Regions from separate parts of the Xanthomonas sp. AC360 genome, predicted to be linked through region 1. Evidence: predicted binding sites of a transcription regulator. Region 1 holds the regulator's gene; the other holds the start of a gene.
What was found. The regulator FliA, encoded in region 1, starts transcription of late flagellar genes. The targets are predictions, from matches to a motif close to TAAAGTTTNNCNNNCNNNGGCCGATAA.

Region 1 (7,663 bases):
CGTCGTGCGCAGCTGCGGCAGCTGCCGCCTTGGGTGCGGCCTTGACCGCCGGCGGTCCGCTCTTGGCATCGAACTGTGCGATCAGCGACGGCGGTGCATGCGGCACGGGTTCGCCCGAGCCCATCGCATCCAGCATGGCCTGCAGATAATCCAGCGACTGCTGCGCGGCATCGAAGTGATGCGCCTGCAGCACCGCCTGGCCCGAGCGCGCCATGCCGAGGGTTTCTTCGGCGGCGTGGCACAGCTCCACCATGGGCTTGATCGCCAGAAAGCCGGCGCCGCCCTTGAGCGTGTGGAAGCCGCGGAACACCGCGTTGAGCTGGTCGGCTTCGTCTGGCGCCTGTTCCAGCGACACCAGCTGTTCGCCGAGGCGATCCAGGATTTCCTGGGCCTCGACGATGAAATCGGCAGCAATATCGTCTGGAACAGCACTCATGGTTACAACCCCAATCCGGACAGCAAATCGTCGGCGTCGTCTTGCGACACCGCGTGACGGTCCAGGCCCTTGACCGCAGGACCGGCAAGACCGCCGTCGTCTTTCTTCGGCTCGGTGCTCTTGGGCGGCAGGCCCAGCGCGCCGAAGCCTTCATGCACGCGGCGCACGATCCCGGCCACGCGGCGAATGATCTGCCCGCTGAGGTCCTGATAGCTCTGCGCCAGCGACAGCTCGGTGAGGTTGTGGCGCATCTGGTCCATCAGCGCGCCCTGGTCCTGATTCAGACCGCCGTCGCGCAGCTTGTTGGCCAGCTCGCGGCATTCTTCGACCAGATCCAGGGTGCGATGGCTGGCCTTTTCGGTCATTTCCACCACGTGGTCCAGGCGCGAGCAGGCATCGTCCAGTTCGCCGGCTTCTTCGGGCACGGTGGGCAGCTCGCCCAGCGCCTGCCCAAGTTCGCGTGCGAGCCGGCTCAGGCCCTGCATCATCGGACGCGTGCGCAGGGCGGCGAGGTGATCGACCTCGCGCTTCCAGGCAGCTTCGTCACCGCTTTCCAGTGCATCAAGCGCACCTTGCAGACGCTCGATCAACGCAGCGCGTTCGGCATTGGTCTCCACGGTGGCGTTCATCAGGCGGTCGCCGCCAGACGTTCGAATACCTTGCCCAGCTTTTCTTCCAGCGTCTGCGCGGTGAACGGCTTGATGATGTAGCCATTGACGCCGCACTGCGCCGCTTCGATGATCTGCTCGCGCTTGGCTTCGGCGGTCACCATCATCACCGGCAGGTGCTTGAGCTTAGCGTCGGCGCGGATGTTGCGCAGCAGGTCGATGCCGGTCATGCCGGGCATGTTCCAGTCCGTCACCACAAAATCGAACGGGCCCGAGCGCAATGCAGCCAGCGCGCTGTTGCCGTCTTCGGCCTCTGCGGTATTGGTGAAGCCGAGATCTGCCAACAGATTCTTGACGATACGTCGCATCGTCGAGAAGTCGTCCACGATCAGGATCCGCATGTTCTTATTCACATCAAGCTCCTAACACGAAAAAATACGCGAAAAATTAGTCGTCAATTTCGACACCGGCGTCGGCCAGTTCGAAGACTTTGAGGCGGCCGCGCAAACGCACCACGGCCTGGCCATGGATCTGGCAGACGCGCGACTCGCTGACACCGAGCACAGCGCCGATTTCCTTCAGGTTCAATTCCTGTTCGTAGTACAGCGACAGCACCAGCTGCTCGCGCTCGGGCAACTGGCCGATGGCCTTGCCCAGCTCGCGGCCGAATTCGCCACGCTCCATCATCTGCTGCGGGTTGGGGCCACCCTTGGCGGTGGTGTCCAGCTCGCCGTGATCTTCGATGCGCGATTCCAGGCTCAGCACCTGGCCGCGTGCGGCGTCTTCCATCAGGCGCAGGTAATCGGGCAGCGGCATTTCCATCGCGGCGGCCACTTCGGTGGCGGCGGCGGCGCGGCCGGTGTTCTGCTCGATCTTGCGCACTGCGGCGGCGGCGTCGCGGGCACGGCGGTGTACCGAACGCGGCACCCAGTCGCCACGGCGAATTTCGTCGATCATCGAGCCGCGGATACGGATCGAGGCGTAGGTTTCGAACGAGGCGCCCTGGTCGGAGTCGTAACTGCGCGAGGCTTCGATCAGGCCGATCATGCCGGCCTGGATCAGGTCGTCCACTTCCACGCTGGCCGGCAGACGCGCCGCCAGATGGTGGGCGATGCGGCGGACCAGATCGGCGTGCTGGGTCACCACGTCGTTGGCGTTATTGCGCTGCACGGCGCGGTACTGCGCGGTGGCCGTGGTTGCGGTAGCAGTGCTCATGCGGCCACTCCCCGTTGGATGATGCGTTCGACAAAGAACTCGACGTTGCCGCGCGGCACGGTGGGAGCCTGCCAGCGCGAGGTACGGCGTGCGATTTCGGCAATGGCCTGCGCCGACGGACTGGCGGGATACGCCTTGATGACGGGTTGCTGACGCTGCACCGACAGGCGCAACCAGTCGTCCTGCGGCACGTGGCCGAGATAGTTCAGCGACACATCGCCAAGGAACTTTTCGCAGACGCGCGAGAGCTTGTCGTACAGCAGGCGGCCTTCGTTGGGGTCGCGCACCATGTTGGCGATGATCTGCAGGCGGTCCACGCCGCGTTCGCGCGAGAGCACCTTGATCAGCGCGTAGGCGTCGGTGATCGAGGCCGGCTCGTCGCAGACCACCACCACGGTGTCCTGGGCGGCCTGGCAGAAGGTCAGCACGCTGTCGGTGATGCCGGCGGCGGTGTCGATGACCATCACGTCCAGGTCGCGTTCCAGTTCGGAGAACACATTGACCAGGCCGATGTGCTGGGCCGGAGCCAGTTCCGCCATGTGGCGGCGACCGGAGGCGGCCGGCACCACCAACACGCCGCCCGGGCCTTCGATGATCACTTCATCGAGCGTGCAGCGGCCGGCGATCAGGTCGGCCAGGGTGAACTTGGGCGAGAGTCCCAAGACCACATCCAGGTTGGCCAGGCCAAGGTCGGCGTCCAGCAGCAGGGTGCGTTTGCCCATGTCGGCAAGCGCCACGGCCAGGTTGGCGGAGATGTTGGTTTTGCCCACGCCGCCCTTGCCACCGGTCACGGCAATCGTGCGCACCGGGCCCAAGGGCTCGGGACGGGTCGCCGTCAGGGGGAAGGCGTTGGTCAGCTTTGCGTATTCACGCGACTGCATGGTTGTGCTCCGGAGTACAGGGCTTATCGGCAGCGCGCCGTAAATCTTCAAGACGAAGAACGAGACTGGCGGCATTGGCGCGGTGCAGGTCGTCTGGGACCCGCTGTCCGTCAGTCACCCAGGTGATGGGCAGTTGGTGGTCGACCACCACCGACAAGGCGCTGCCGAAGCGGCCGGTCTCGTCGAGTTTGGTCAGCACCACGCCTTGGGGTTTGGCGTGGGCGAAGCGGCGCACGACCTCGTCGAGGTCGGCAAAATGAGAGTTGGCGGGCAGCACCAGCAGCGAGGTGACCTGCTGGGCGGCGCGCAGCCAGTTCAGCTGGGCGGCCAGGGCGCGGTCGCGCTGGCCCATGCCGGCGGTGTCGATCAGCACCAGCTTGTAGTCGCGCAGGCGATCCAGCAGCGCGAGCAGGCTTTCGGCGCTGTCGGCCTCGTGCACGGCGATGCCGAGCTGGCGGCCGTAGCTGTGCAGCTGCTCGCGGCCACCGACGCGCAAGGTATCGGTGGTGACCAGGGCCACGTCGCGCGGGGCGTGCTGGGCGGCGAAGCGCTGCGCCAGCTTGGCGATGGTGGTGGTCTTGCCGGCACCGGTCGGGCCGACCAGGGCGATCACGCCGCCGCGTTCCAGCGGGTCGATCGGAGCCACCGGCAGACGCTTGGACAGCAGGCCCAGCATCAGCCCGCGGCCGCGGTGCAATTCGGTATCGGCCGGGATCTGCATGGCGACATCGCGGGTCAGGCCGGCATCGAAGCCGTAGTCGTCCATCAGCTCCAGCGCCTGCGCACGCACCGGGGAGCCACGCAGGCGCTCGTCGGTGAGGCGGTTCATTTCGCGCTCGATCATCTGACGCATCAGCGCCAGTTCGCCACGCAGCTGCTTGAGTTCTTCGTCGTTCTGCGGGAGCGGCGCGGCGGCCACCGGCACCGCGGCCAGCGCGGCGGGGGCGACGACGATCGGCGGCAACGCGGCTGGCGGCAGGATCTGCGGCAGCGCGTCGTCCAGGCCGAAGTCGGCCTCGTCGTCGAATGCATCGTCGTCCTGCCCATGCGCGGCGTAAGCCGGGGCGGCGAGGGCTGCGGCAACGACCGGGGTCGGTGCCTGCACCGGAGCGGCCTGCACGGCGGGGCGCTGCACCGGGGCGGTAGTCAAAAAGTCGGCGAACAGCTGTTCCGGCACGGCCGACAGCGCGTGTTCCTGACGCTGCACAACCGGGGCGGCGACATCCTGCACGGCCGGCATCGGCACCACGCTGCGGATCGGGGCGGCCACCGGGGCCTGACGCGGCACGCTGACCGGCTGACGCAGGGCCATCGCAGCAATCATTTCTTCGGCGGCGCTGGCAACGCGCTGGCGGTGGCTCATGCCGTTCTCGGCGGCCGGCTTGAGCGGGGCATGCACCGGAGCGGCCGGGCGGGTAGCGGCCTGCGCCGGAGCCTGCTGCACGGGCGCCTGCTGCAGCGGAGCGGTGTGGGTGATCGGCGCATCGGAGCGTGCGGTTTCCAGCGCACGCTGCACGAGTTCTTCGTCGTAGTTGCTGGCAGCGACGATCTCGATGCCTTCAGCGGTACGACGGTTGGACAGGATCACTGCATCCGGGCCGTGCTCTTCACGCACCATGCGGAATGCGGTGCGCATGTCCGGGGCGACAAAGCGTTTGATCTTCATGCCACGTGCCTCCAGGAACGGGACCCGCCGGACGCCGGACGGGTGCGCGATGAATGTGGGTGTGTTGCCAGCGTCATGAGTTGCCTGTCCCGTTCGGTTGTTCCAAGTCCTGCCATCCGCCCCGCAGCGGTGGTGCTGTCTGCGGTCTCGCCAGAGCTAATGCACGCGGCGTGCCAAAACGGCGGTGCTGGGTTTTTGGCGAGTGGGTGCGGGGTGCGCGCGGAGGAGACTAGGTACTGACGCCGAGCCGGGCTTGCTGCGCTAAGTGGATGTTCTGATTGAATTTTTCGACGGCATTGGGTGCCGGTGCGGCGGCGTCCCTGTGTTGGACGGCTGCGCAGATCGCGTCTGTTGGAGCGCATTGAACGCCCGCGCGAACCGCAGCAGCGCCGTGCTCGTCGTGCTTCCCAGGGTCGGTGGCATGCAATCGATTGGGATTTTGCCGAGTGGCGGATTTCCGGCGCCTGGCGTTGGCGGTTGGTGGCCGCCCTGCGGCGATTGCTGGAGGACGCGATAGAGGCTGTCGGGCTATACCGGAGCGCCGATGCAGTCGTAGGAGCGCACCTGGGCGCGATGGGCTGTATCGGTGAAGCCCGTCGCGCCCGCGTGCGCTCCTACGGAAAGGGGGCCACGATGTTGCTTAGTGGTAGGTCGTCGTCCAAGACATCGCGCGTTGCCGCGGTTGAGCATGCAGAGCGGGGTCAACTGCGCCTGGTCAGGGTGCACGCTGCATCTTAGGAGCGCACCTGGGCGCGACGGGGCTGTCCCGGTAAATCCCTCGCGCCCGGTTGCGCTCCTACACAAGCGGTGTCGGCGACGTTGTCCAGTCCGAGCTGTGCTGTCTTCTTGGGATCTCGCATCCCAGCGGTTAACCCTTCTGGATCAAAGCTCACCCGCGTTGTCGGATGACCCAGTACGCCGTAGGAGCGCACCTGGGCGCGATGGGGCTTTCCCGGTAAAGCCCTCGCGCCCGGGTGCGCTCCTACACACGCGGTGTCGGCGACGTTGTCCAGTCCGAGCTGTGCTGTCTTCTTGGGATCTCGCATCCCAGCGGTTGACCCTTCTGGATCAAAGCTCACCCGCGTTGTCGGATTACCCGGTACGTCGTAGGAGCGCACCTGGGCGCGATGGGGCTGTCCCGGTAAGGCTGTCGCGCCCGGGTGCGCGCCTACGGAATGGGGGCGATGACGGTGTGCGTTCGTCTTAGCTAATGGTGCCGACCAGCTTCAGGCGTTTGTCTTCCGGCACTTCGCTATACGCCAGCACCGACAGGCTCGGGACGCTGTGGCGGACCAGGCGGGCCAGGGCGGCGCGGACGGTGCCGGGCACCAGGACCACGGCCGGTTCGTTGCGGGCTTCCTGCTTGCCGACGCAATCGGCCAGGCTCTGGTGCAGGCGCTCGGCCAGACCGGGCTCCAGCGCCACACCGTTACCGTGGGTGGATTCCTGCAACACGCGCTCCAGCTGCGGGGCCAGGGTGAATACCGGCAGTTCGGCGGACATGCCGGCGATCTCCTGCACGATGAAGCGGCCCAGCGAGGTGCGTACCGCGGCGGTGAGGGTGGCCGGGTCCTGGCTCTGCGGGGCGTGCTCGACCAGCGCTTCGACGATCTTGCGCAGTTGACGCACCGGGATCCGCTCGATCAGCAGGTTCTGCAGCACGCGCACCACCACCGACAGCGGCAGCGCCTTCGGGGTGAGGTCTTCGACCATCTTCGGCGCGGTCTTGGCCAGGGTGGCCAGCAACTGCTGCACTTCTTCGTGGCCGAGCAGCTCCGGGGCGTGTTCGCGGATCAGGTGCGACAGATGCGTGGCCACCACGGTGGCCGGGTCGACCACGGTGTAGCCCATCGATTCGGCGTAGGAGCGCTGATGCGGTTGGATCCAGGTGGCATCCAGGCCGAACGCCGGATCCTTGCCGGGGATGCCGTCCAGCTGGCCGAGCGCACCGCCCGGGTCCAGCGCCAGCTCGCGGTCGGGGTAGATCTCGGCGGTGGCCACCGGCACACCATGCACCAGCAGGCGATAGGCGTTGGCCGACAGTTCCAGGTTGTCGCGGATATGCACCGGCGGCACCAGGAAACCGATGTCCTGGGTGAGCTTGCGGCGCACGCCCTTGATACGCGCCATCAATTCGCCGCCCTGGTGCTTGTCCACCAGCGGGATCAGCCGGTAGCCCACTTCCAGGCCCAGCGGGTCGATCGGGCGCAGTTCGTCCCAGCTCAGTTCGGCGCTGGCCTGCGCGGTGGCGGCTGCGGCGGCGGCCTTGGGATCGCTGGCGGGGTCGCCGGTCGGGGCGACCACCAGGCTGCGCTTGTACATTTTCCAGGCGATCACGCCCAGGATCAGGCCGAGCGTCAAAAACGCGACGTTCGGCATGCCCGGCACCAAGCCGACCAGGCCCAGGATGGCGGCGGCCACCGCGAGTGCGCGGTGCTGGCCGAACACCTGGCTGATCATGGCGCCGCGCATGTCCTGCGCCCGCGAGGCGCGGGTCACCAGCAAGGCGACCGAAGACGACACCAGCAGGGCTGGCAGCTGCGCCACCAGACCGTCGCCGATCGACAGCAGGGTGTAGGTGGACGCGGCATCCACGAAGCTCATGTCGTGCTGGAACATGCCCACCGCCATGCCGCCGATGAGGTTGATGAACAGGATCATGATGGCGGCGATGGCGTCGCCGCGGATGAACTTGTTGGCACCGTCCATTGCGCCGTAGAAGTCGGCTTCTTCGCGGACCTCTTCGCGGCGGGCCTTGGCTTCTTCACGCGTCAGCAAACCGGCGTTGAGGTCGGCGTCGATGGCCATCTGCTTGCCGGGCATGGCGTCCAGGATGAAGCGGGCGGTCACTTCCGAC
Region 2 (7,663 bases), 2.1 Mb from region 1:
CGATGCGGACAAGTACCGGATGATGGCCAGTTTCTTCGCACACAACCAACCGCCCACCAACGACACCTTCCAGCGCGCCTGCGCGCACCCAGGCTTTGCGCTGCACCTGGGCGCGCCGTGGCTGGAGGTAGCCGAGCGCGATGGCGCGGTGGTGGTGCGTACCCCGCACGGCGAACACCGCTTCGATTTCCTGGCCGTCGCCACGGGCCTGGTCACCGACCCGCAGTTGCGCCCAGAACTGGCCGCGCTGTCCGGGCGCATCGCCTGCTGGGCAGACCGCTACCAACCGCCGCCGGGCCAGGCCAACCCGGTACTGGACGCACACCCGTACCTGGGGCCGGGCTTCGAACTGTTGCCACGCACGCCGGACGACGCCGCACTGCTGCACGGGCTGTTCGCCTTCAACTATTCGGCGCTGATCAACCATGGCCCCTCGGCCGCCGCGCTGTCCGGGCTCAAGGTCGCGTTGCCGCGGCTGGCCCGCGCGGTGGCCGACCAACTGTTCCTGGACGACCGCCAGGCCATCGTCGACAGCTATCTGGCCTACGACCAACCCGAATTCGTCGGCCAGTGGCCGCAACCGACCCAGGCGGTCGCATGAGCACCCTGTCCACCCATGTGCTGGATACCGCCGCCGGTCGCCCTGCTGCCGGGGTGCCGCTGCGCCTGTTCGCCGGCGACACATTGCAGCTGGAGGCGGTCACCGACCAGGACGGGCGTTGCCCAGCGCTGGCTACCCTCACCCTGCAACCCGGCCGCTACCGGCTGGAATTCGACGTGGCCGGCTACTGGCGCGCCACCGGCACCGCACTGGCCGACCCCCCGTTCCTGGAACAGGTGCCCATCGCCTTCGGCATTGCCGACGACGGCCATTACCATGTGCCGCTGCTGCTGTCGCCGTACGGGTATTCCACTTATCGCGGCAGCTGAGTAGCGCTCAGACCGACTGCGCTCGCCCGCAAGACCGGCGTGGTCGATACCGTAGGCCGGCGCATACCGCTCAACCTGCAACTACCACGCACCGGCCGTATGCACCCGACAGCGGCTCACGACGGCTGCCCACAGCGCCTTGTCAGCCGCTTCCGGGCGGCTTCAGATCGGTAACGGATCGGCGCGACACACGCCGCATTCCACCCCGGCCCCGTAGAATGACGCCTTTCCGGCGACAGGCCGGGGCCCCGGAATTGTCATGATCCACAACGATGTACTGCGCAGCATCCGCTACATGCTCGACCTCAGCGACGATAAGGTGGTGGAAATCACTCACCTGGCCGACCCCGAGTTCGCGCTCGACAAGCCGCAGGTACAGGCCTGGCTGAAGAAAGAAGACGAGCCCGGTTTCGAGCCCTGCACCGATGCGATGCTGGCGCGCTTTCTCGATGGCCTGGTGCTGCGCTTCCGCGGCCGCGACGAAAGTCAGCCGGCCCGCCCGCTGGAAACCCGCGTCGGCAACAACCTGGTGCTGAAAAAGCTGCGCGTGGCCTTCGAACTGAAGGACGTGGACATGCACGCCATCTTCGCTGGCGCCGGCTTCCCCCTGTCCAAGCCGGAACTGTCGGCCCTGTTCCGCCAGCCCGGCCACAAGAACTTCCGCCCTTGCGGCGACCAACTGCTGCGCGCCTTCCTCAAAGGCCTCACCGCCCGGGTGCGCGAAGCGGGGTGATGGTTTCAATGCCGATGCTTTCGACGCTCAGTCGATCAGCGTCGCAGCACTGCATCCCTACGCGATGACCGATCGCATACACACGCACACATCATGCGTGTGCGTGCAGACGGCGGACTGCCGCCTCCCGCATGAGAGCACTCCCACGCGAGAGGCCGTTCATCCAGCTATCTTGCCCGTCTGCAGACTCACGCAGCCACCACCAAGCGCGGCTTGCGTGCATCCAGTCGGAACACCGACACCGCTTCGCTCAGCTCCACTGCCTGTTCTTCCATCGCACGTGCGGCGGCCGAGGCTTCTTCCACCAACGCTGCATTGCGCTGGGTGGTTTCGTCCATGTCGTTGACGGTGCGCGCCACCTGTTCGATGCCCGACGATTGCTCGCGCGAGGCAGCGGAAATCTCGGCGATCAGCGTGGTGACCTGCTGCACCGATTGCACGATGTCCTGCATCGTGCGTCCGGCCTGATCCACGCGCGCGCTCCCGCGCGCCACGCTCTCCACCGATGCATCGATCAACTGCTTGACCTCCTTGGCGGCACCGGCCGAGCGCTGTGCCAGCGCGCGCACTTCGGAGGCCACCACCGCAAAGCCGCGGCCCTGTTCGCCGGCGCGCGCGGCTTCCACCGCCGCGTTCAACGCCAGGATATTGGTCTGGAACGCGATGCCGTCGATGACGCTGATGATCTCGGCGATCTTCTTCGACGACACTTCGATCTCGCCCATGGTATCGACCACGCTGGCGACCATCTCGCCGCCGCGGCCGGCGATGTCGGCAGCGGCCTGCGCACCCCGGCTGGCCTGCTGCGCGGTGTCGGAGTTCTGCCGCACGGTAGAGGTGAGTTCTTCCATCGAGGCGGCGGTTTCTTCCAGATTCGCGGCCTGTTGTTCGGTGCGTTGCGCCAGATCGCTGTTGCCGGCGGCGATTTCTGCCGAGGCGGTGCGGATGGTCTGCGCGGCCAGCGTGATATCGCCAACGATATCGGTCAGGCGTTGCACGGTGGCGTTGGCATCGTCGCGCATCCGCGCGAACACGCCCTGCTGGTTACCGCGCATGCGCGCGGTCAGATCGCCATCGGCAATCGCCTTGAGTAGCTGCGACAACTCGCCCAGATTCTGGTCCACGTTCTGCATCAGGCCATTGAGGCCCTCGACCATGCCGCGGAATTCGAACTTGTAGGCAGCGGCATTGCCGCGGGTCGCAAAGTCGCCGGCCGCAGCCGCTTCCACCAGGCCGCGAATTTCGCCATTGATGGCAGCCAGGTTGCGCTTGGTGGTGTCCATCGCATCGGTAATCTGCGCCTTTTCGCCCGGCAGGCGCGGCATGTCCACCGACATGTCGCCCACCGCGTAATGCTGCATCACCTGCAGCATGGTGCCGATCAGGCCCACCTGCGCGCCGATCAATCCGTTGGTGTCATCGACCATGCGGCCGTAAGCGCCGGGAAACGCCTGCGCGTCCATGCGGTAGCTCATCTGCCCGGCTTCGTGGCGCTGCGCCATGTCCGCCTGCGCGCTGGAGACATCGGTAAGCGTGTTGACCACCTGCCCCATTGCCTGGCCAAGCAGGCCGATTTCATCGCGATTGCTGACCGCAGCCCGCGCGGACAGATCGCCGGCCGCCACCAGGCGTGCCGCACGCGCGACGTTTTCGATGGGACGCACGATCGAGCGACGAATCCACCACCCCAACACCACCACCAGACATAACGCCGCGGCAATGGTGGCCAGCGCCGAATACACCAGCATGTGCTGCGCCGATTGCGAACTCGCCAGCACGGCCGCATCGGCCAACGCCTTGCTGCGCGCGACCAACGCCTCCAACGTCTGGCTGGGCGCGCGGTCCTTGCCCTTGACCAGCTGGTCGCCCACCTGGGTGTCGTAACCGGACTCGGCAAACTTGCCCAGCGCCGCTTCGTAGCTGACCTGCAGTGCCAGATGCGCCTTGGCAAAGTCCTGCGCCAACGTGCGCGCCTGCGGATCGGCCAGCGCGCCTGCCAGTGAGGTGACCGTGCCCTGCACGCTCTTGCCCTTGTCGCGGAAGGCAGTCAGATGTTTTTCGAGTTGTGCGGGATCGCGGCCCCGGATCAGCACGTTCTTCCATTCCTGCACCTGCAGGCGGAAATCGCGGGTGAGTTCTTCGCTGGCAGAGGCCTGCGCCACTTCCACCGGCACCTTGCCGGACAGACTCAACCAGGCAGAGCCCAGACCGCCAAGTGCGCATAACAGGATGATCGACAGACCAAGCGCAAGGGCGCCCAGCAGCTTGCTTTGCAGACTGACAAAACGCGGGGACGGGGTGGACATGGTCAATCCAATGACGGGTTCAACCGGGTTATCGACGCCGGCCATGCACTCTGAAGCATGCAAGCCTCCTGCATTTGCACTCGTCGGATCCGCCGCGCAGCAACCGAGCGGACGCTGCCGGAGCGGCTGTGGGGCGCATATCTTTGTGCACGCAGGCTCTTGGTCCGCAGCACGTCGCCGGGCAGCAAGCGCTGGCGGCAAGCCCAAGCAATTGCGTTGCCGACAGGCCATACGCCATTCCCTGACAGGCTTCACCTCGATCCCCGACCATCGCACCGGCGCGAGCAGGCCCGTATCCTTGCCGCGCATGACCGAACCTGCATTCCCCATCACCCCACTGCTGCCGCAGATCCGCGACAGCCTTGCCGCCCATCCGCGTCTGGTGCTCGAAGCCCCGCCCGGTGCCGGCAAGACCACCCAGGTGCCGCTGGCGTTACTGGATGCGCCCTGGCTGGCCGGCCGCAGCATCGTGATGCTGGAACCGCGCCGGGTGGCCGCGCGTAGCGCTGCGCTGTTCATGGCGCGCCAGTTGGGCGAGCCGGTCGGCGAAACGGTGGGCTACCGCATCCGCTTCGAAAACAAGACCTCTGCGCGCACCCGGATCGAGGTGGTCACCGAAGGCATCCTGACCCGGATGATCCAGGACGACCCGATGCTGGAACGCGTGGGCGCGCTGCTGTTCGACGAATTCCACGAACGCCATCTGGCCGGCGACCTCGGCCTGGCATTGGCGCTGGACGTGCAGGCACAGGTGCGCGACGACCTGCGCATCGTGGCGATGTCGGCCACGTTGGATGGCGAGCGGCTGGCCGGCTTTCTGGATGCGCCGCGCCTGAGCAGTGCCGGACGCAGTTTTCCGGTGGAGATCGCACATTTCCCCGCGCGCCGCGACGAAGCGCTGGAACCACAGACGCGGCGCGCAGTGGAGCATGCCCTGCTCACCCATCCCGGCGATGTGCTGGTGTTTTTGCCCGGCCAACGCGAGATCGCGCGCGTGCAAGGCGCCTTGCAGGACGCGCTGAACCCGGCCATCCAGGTATTGCCGCTGCACGGCGAGTTGTCGGTGGACGCGCAAAGCCAGGTGCTGCAGCCGGATGCGCAGGGCCGCCGCCGCGTGGTGCTGGCCACCAACGTGGCAGAGTCCTCGGTGACCTTGCCCGGCGTGCGCGCGGTGATCGACAGCGGCCAGGCGCGCGAGCCGCACTACGACCCCAACAGCGGCTTTTCGCGGCTGGATGTAGCCACCATTTCGCAGGCGTCGGCCGACCAGCGCGCCGGCCGTGCCGGACGCGTGGCCAGCGGCTGGGCGTACCGGCTGTGGCCGCAATCGCAGCGCCTGGAACCGCAACGGCGCGCCGAGATCACCCAGGTGGAACTGGCCGGCCTGGCACTGGAACTGGCGGCCTGGGGCAGCGATGCGCTGCGCTTTGTCGATGCCCCGCCCACCGGCGCGCTGGCGGCCGCACGCGAATTGCTGCAACGGCTGGGCGCGCTCAGCGACAGCGGCGGCATCACCGCGCTGGGCCGCCGCATGCTGGCGCTGGGCACGCATCCGCGTCTGGCCGCGATGCTGGCGCAGGCCGGCGCTGCATCGCGCCTGGCACTGGCCTGCGACCTGGCCGCGTTGCTGGAAGCGCGCGACCCGCTGCGGCAGGGCGGCGATGGATTGGCCGCACGCTGGCGCGCATTGGCGGCATTTCGCCAGGGCCGCAGCGCACCCGATGCCAACCGCGGCGGCCTGGCCGCGATCGACAGTGCCGCCAAACAATGGCGCCGCCGACTGCGCTGCGACACCGCCCCACCCACCAGCGTGGAGGCGCACGCGCTGGGCGACCTGCTCGCGCATGCCTTCCCCGACCGCATCGCCGCACGCCACCCCACCGACCCGTTGCGCTATCTGCTCGCCAACGGCCGCAGCGCGCGTCTGTTCGACCACAGCGACCTGCGCGGCGAACCGTGGCTGGTCGCCAGCGAGCTGCGCTACGAGGCCAAGGACGCCCTGCTGTTGCGCGCCGCTCCGGTCGACGAGGCGTATCTGCGCCGCAGCCTGCCCGAGCGCTTCGTGCAGCAGGACGTGGTGCAGTGGGACGCTGACAAACGCGCCTTGGTCGCGCGCCGGCAATCCAGCTTCGACCGCATCGTGCTCGACAGCCGCCCCGCCGGTCGCGTCGATCCCGCCCAGGCCGCTGGCGCACTGACCGAGGCAGTGCGCCAGCTCGGCCTGGACGCCCTGCCCTGGACCGAGACCCTGCAACAATGGCGCGCCCGCGTGCTGTCGCTGCGGGTGTGGATGCCCGAGCTGGAGCTGCCCGATCTCTCCGATGCCGCACTGCTCGCCTCGTTGGACCGTTGGCTGCGCCCGGCCTTCGCCGGCAAGACCCGGCTCGACGCGCTGGATGAGTCCAGCCTGGGCGAGGCGCTCAAGGCCGCACTGCCGTGGGAACGCCGCCAGGCCATCGACCGCCACGCTCCCACCCGCATCAGCGTGCCGTCGGGCATGGAACGCCAGATCAGCTACGCACTCGACCACACCCAGCAACCGCTGCCGCCGGTGCTGGCGGTCAAACTGCAGGAACTGTTCGGCTTGGCCGAAACCCCGCGCATTGCCGATGGCCGCATCCCGCTGACCCTGCACCTGCTCTCGCCCGGCGGTCGCCCACTGCAGGTCACGCAGGATCTGAAAAGTTTCTGGGCCACCACCTATCCGGACGTCAAAAAAGAAATGAAGGGCCGGTATCCCAGGCATCCATGGCCAGACGACCCCTGGACAGCTGCCGCAACCCATCGCGCAAAACCGCGCGGCACCTGACCCGCCTTGCTGTAGCCCCTTAGTTCTTGGGGATCTGCCAGATTAGGTGTCGAGAGCCGGCGTGGTCGACCGATAACCCATGGGTCTGAGCGACCGCGGGAGAGCGAGGTCGCCCCGCCGGAATCTCCTTGCAAACGCCCGAACAGTTGCTCGAGTAGGCGCTCGTAATGCTAAGGCTGGGCCGCACAGGAGAACTCTCGACCCTTCGAGCATAGCGGAGTTGTCCATGAGCGAGAGTGTCGGAATCGATGTCAGCAAGCGGTGGCTGGATGTGCAGGTGCACGGCCAACGCGACGGGCGGCGGTTTGCCAACAGCGTGTCGGGCCTGCAGCAGATGTGCACCTGGCTGGGGCCGGCGCACCTGCATCAAGTGGTGGTGGAGGCGACCGGCGGCTATGAGCAGCTGGCGTTGGAGAGCTTGTATGCGGCTGGGATGCCGGTGGCGCGTGTCAATTCTCGGCAGGCACGGGACTTTGCCAAGGCCACCGGTCAGCTGGCAAAGACGGATCGACTGGATGCACGCGTGCTGGCGCAGATGGCCGCGCTGTTGCCGCTGACGCGCTACCAGCCGGTAGAAGGCTGGCGCGCGCAGCTGCGCGCCTACCAGCAGCGCCGCACGCAGGTGGTGGCGATGGTGCAGCAGGAACGGCAGCGCCAGTCCCACCTGACCGACGCTTGGCTGTGCAGCCAGGCGCAGAGCAGCCTGCGGCACTTGCAGCAGCAGCTTGCCGAGCTGGACAAGCGTATTGCGCAGCAAGTGGGCGCGCGCGCCGAGCTGGCGGTGCTGAGCCAGGTCAAAGGCGTCGGCCCGGTGCTGTTGGCGAGCCTGGCGGCGCAGCTACCGGAACTGGGCAAACTCACCGGCAAGGCGATCGCCAAGCTGGT

Region 2: ACZZ0O_RS07340 (methyl-accepting chemotaxis protein) is a predicted target of FliA. The motif match lies at 3,998-4,024, and genes of this name have one in related genera.

Annotation. Positions count from the first base shown of each region.
Region 1 is NZ_OZ409846.1:3,798,970-3,806,632, forward strand. It holds gene ACZZ0O_RS16250 (chemotaxis protein CheA) at 1-436, opposite strand, end outside; gene ACZZ0O_RS16255 (protein phosphatase CheZ) at 439-1,065, opposite strand; gene cheY (chemotaxis response regulator CheY) at 1,065-1,457, opposite strand; gene ACZZ0O_RS16265 (RNA polymerase sigma factor FliA) at 1,492-2,259, opposite strand; gene ACZZ0O_RS16270 (MinD/ParA family protein) at 2,256-3,140, opposite strand; gene flhF (flagellar biosynthesis protein FlhF) at 3,127-4,806, opposite strand; gene flhA (flagellar biosynthesis protein FlhA) at 6,010-7,663, opposite strand, start outside.
Region 2 is NZ_OZ409846.1:1,733,700-1,741,362, reverse strand. It holds gene hpyO (FAD-dependent urate hydroxylase HpyO) at 1-601, shown strand, start outside; gene uraH (hydroxyisourate hydrolase) at 598-930, shown strand; gene ACZZ0O_RS07345 (YehS family protein) at 1,190-1,663, shown strand; gene ACZZ0O_RS07340 (methyl-accepting chemotaxis protein) at 1,852-3,969, opposite strand; gene hrpB (ATP-dependent helicase HrpB) at 4,277-6,778, shown strand; gene ACZZ0O_RS07330 (IS110 family RNA-guided transposase) at 7,005-7,663, shown strand, end outside.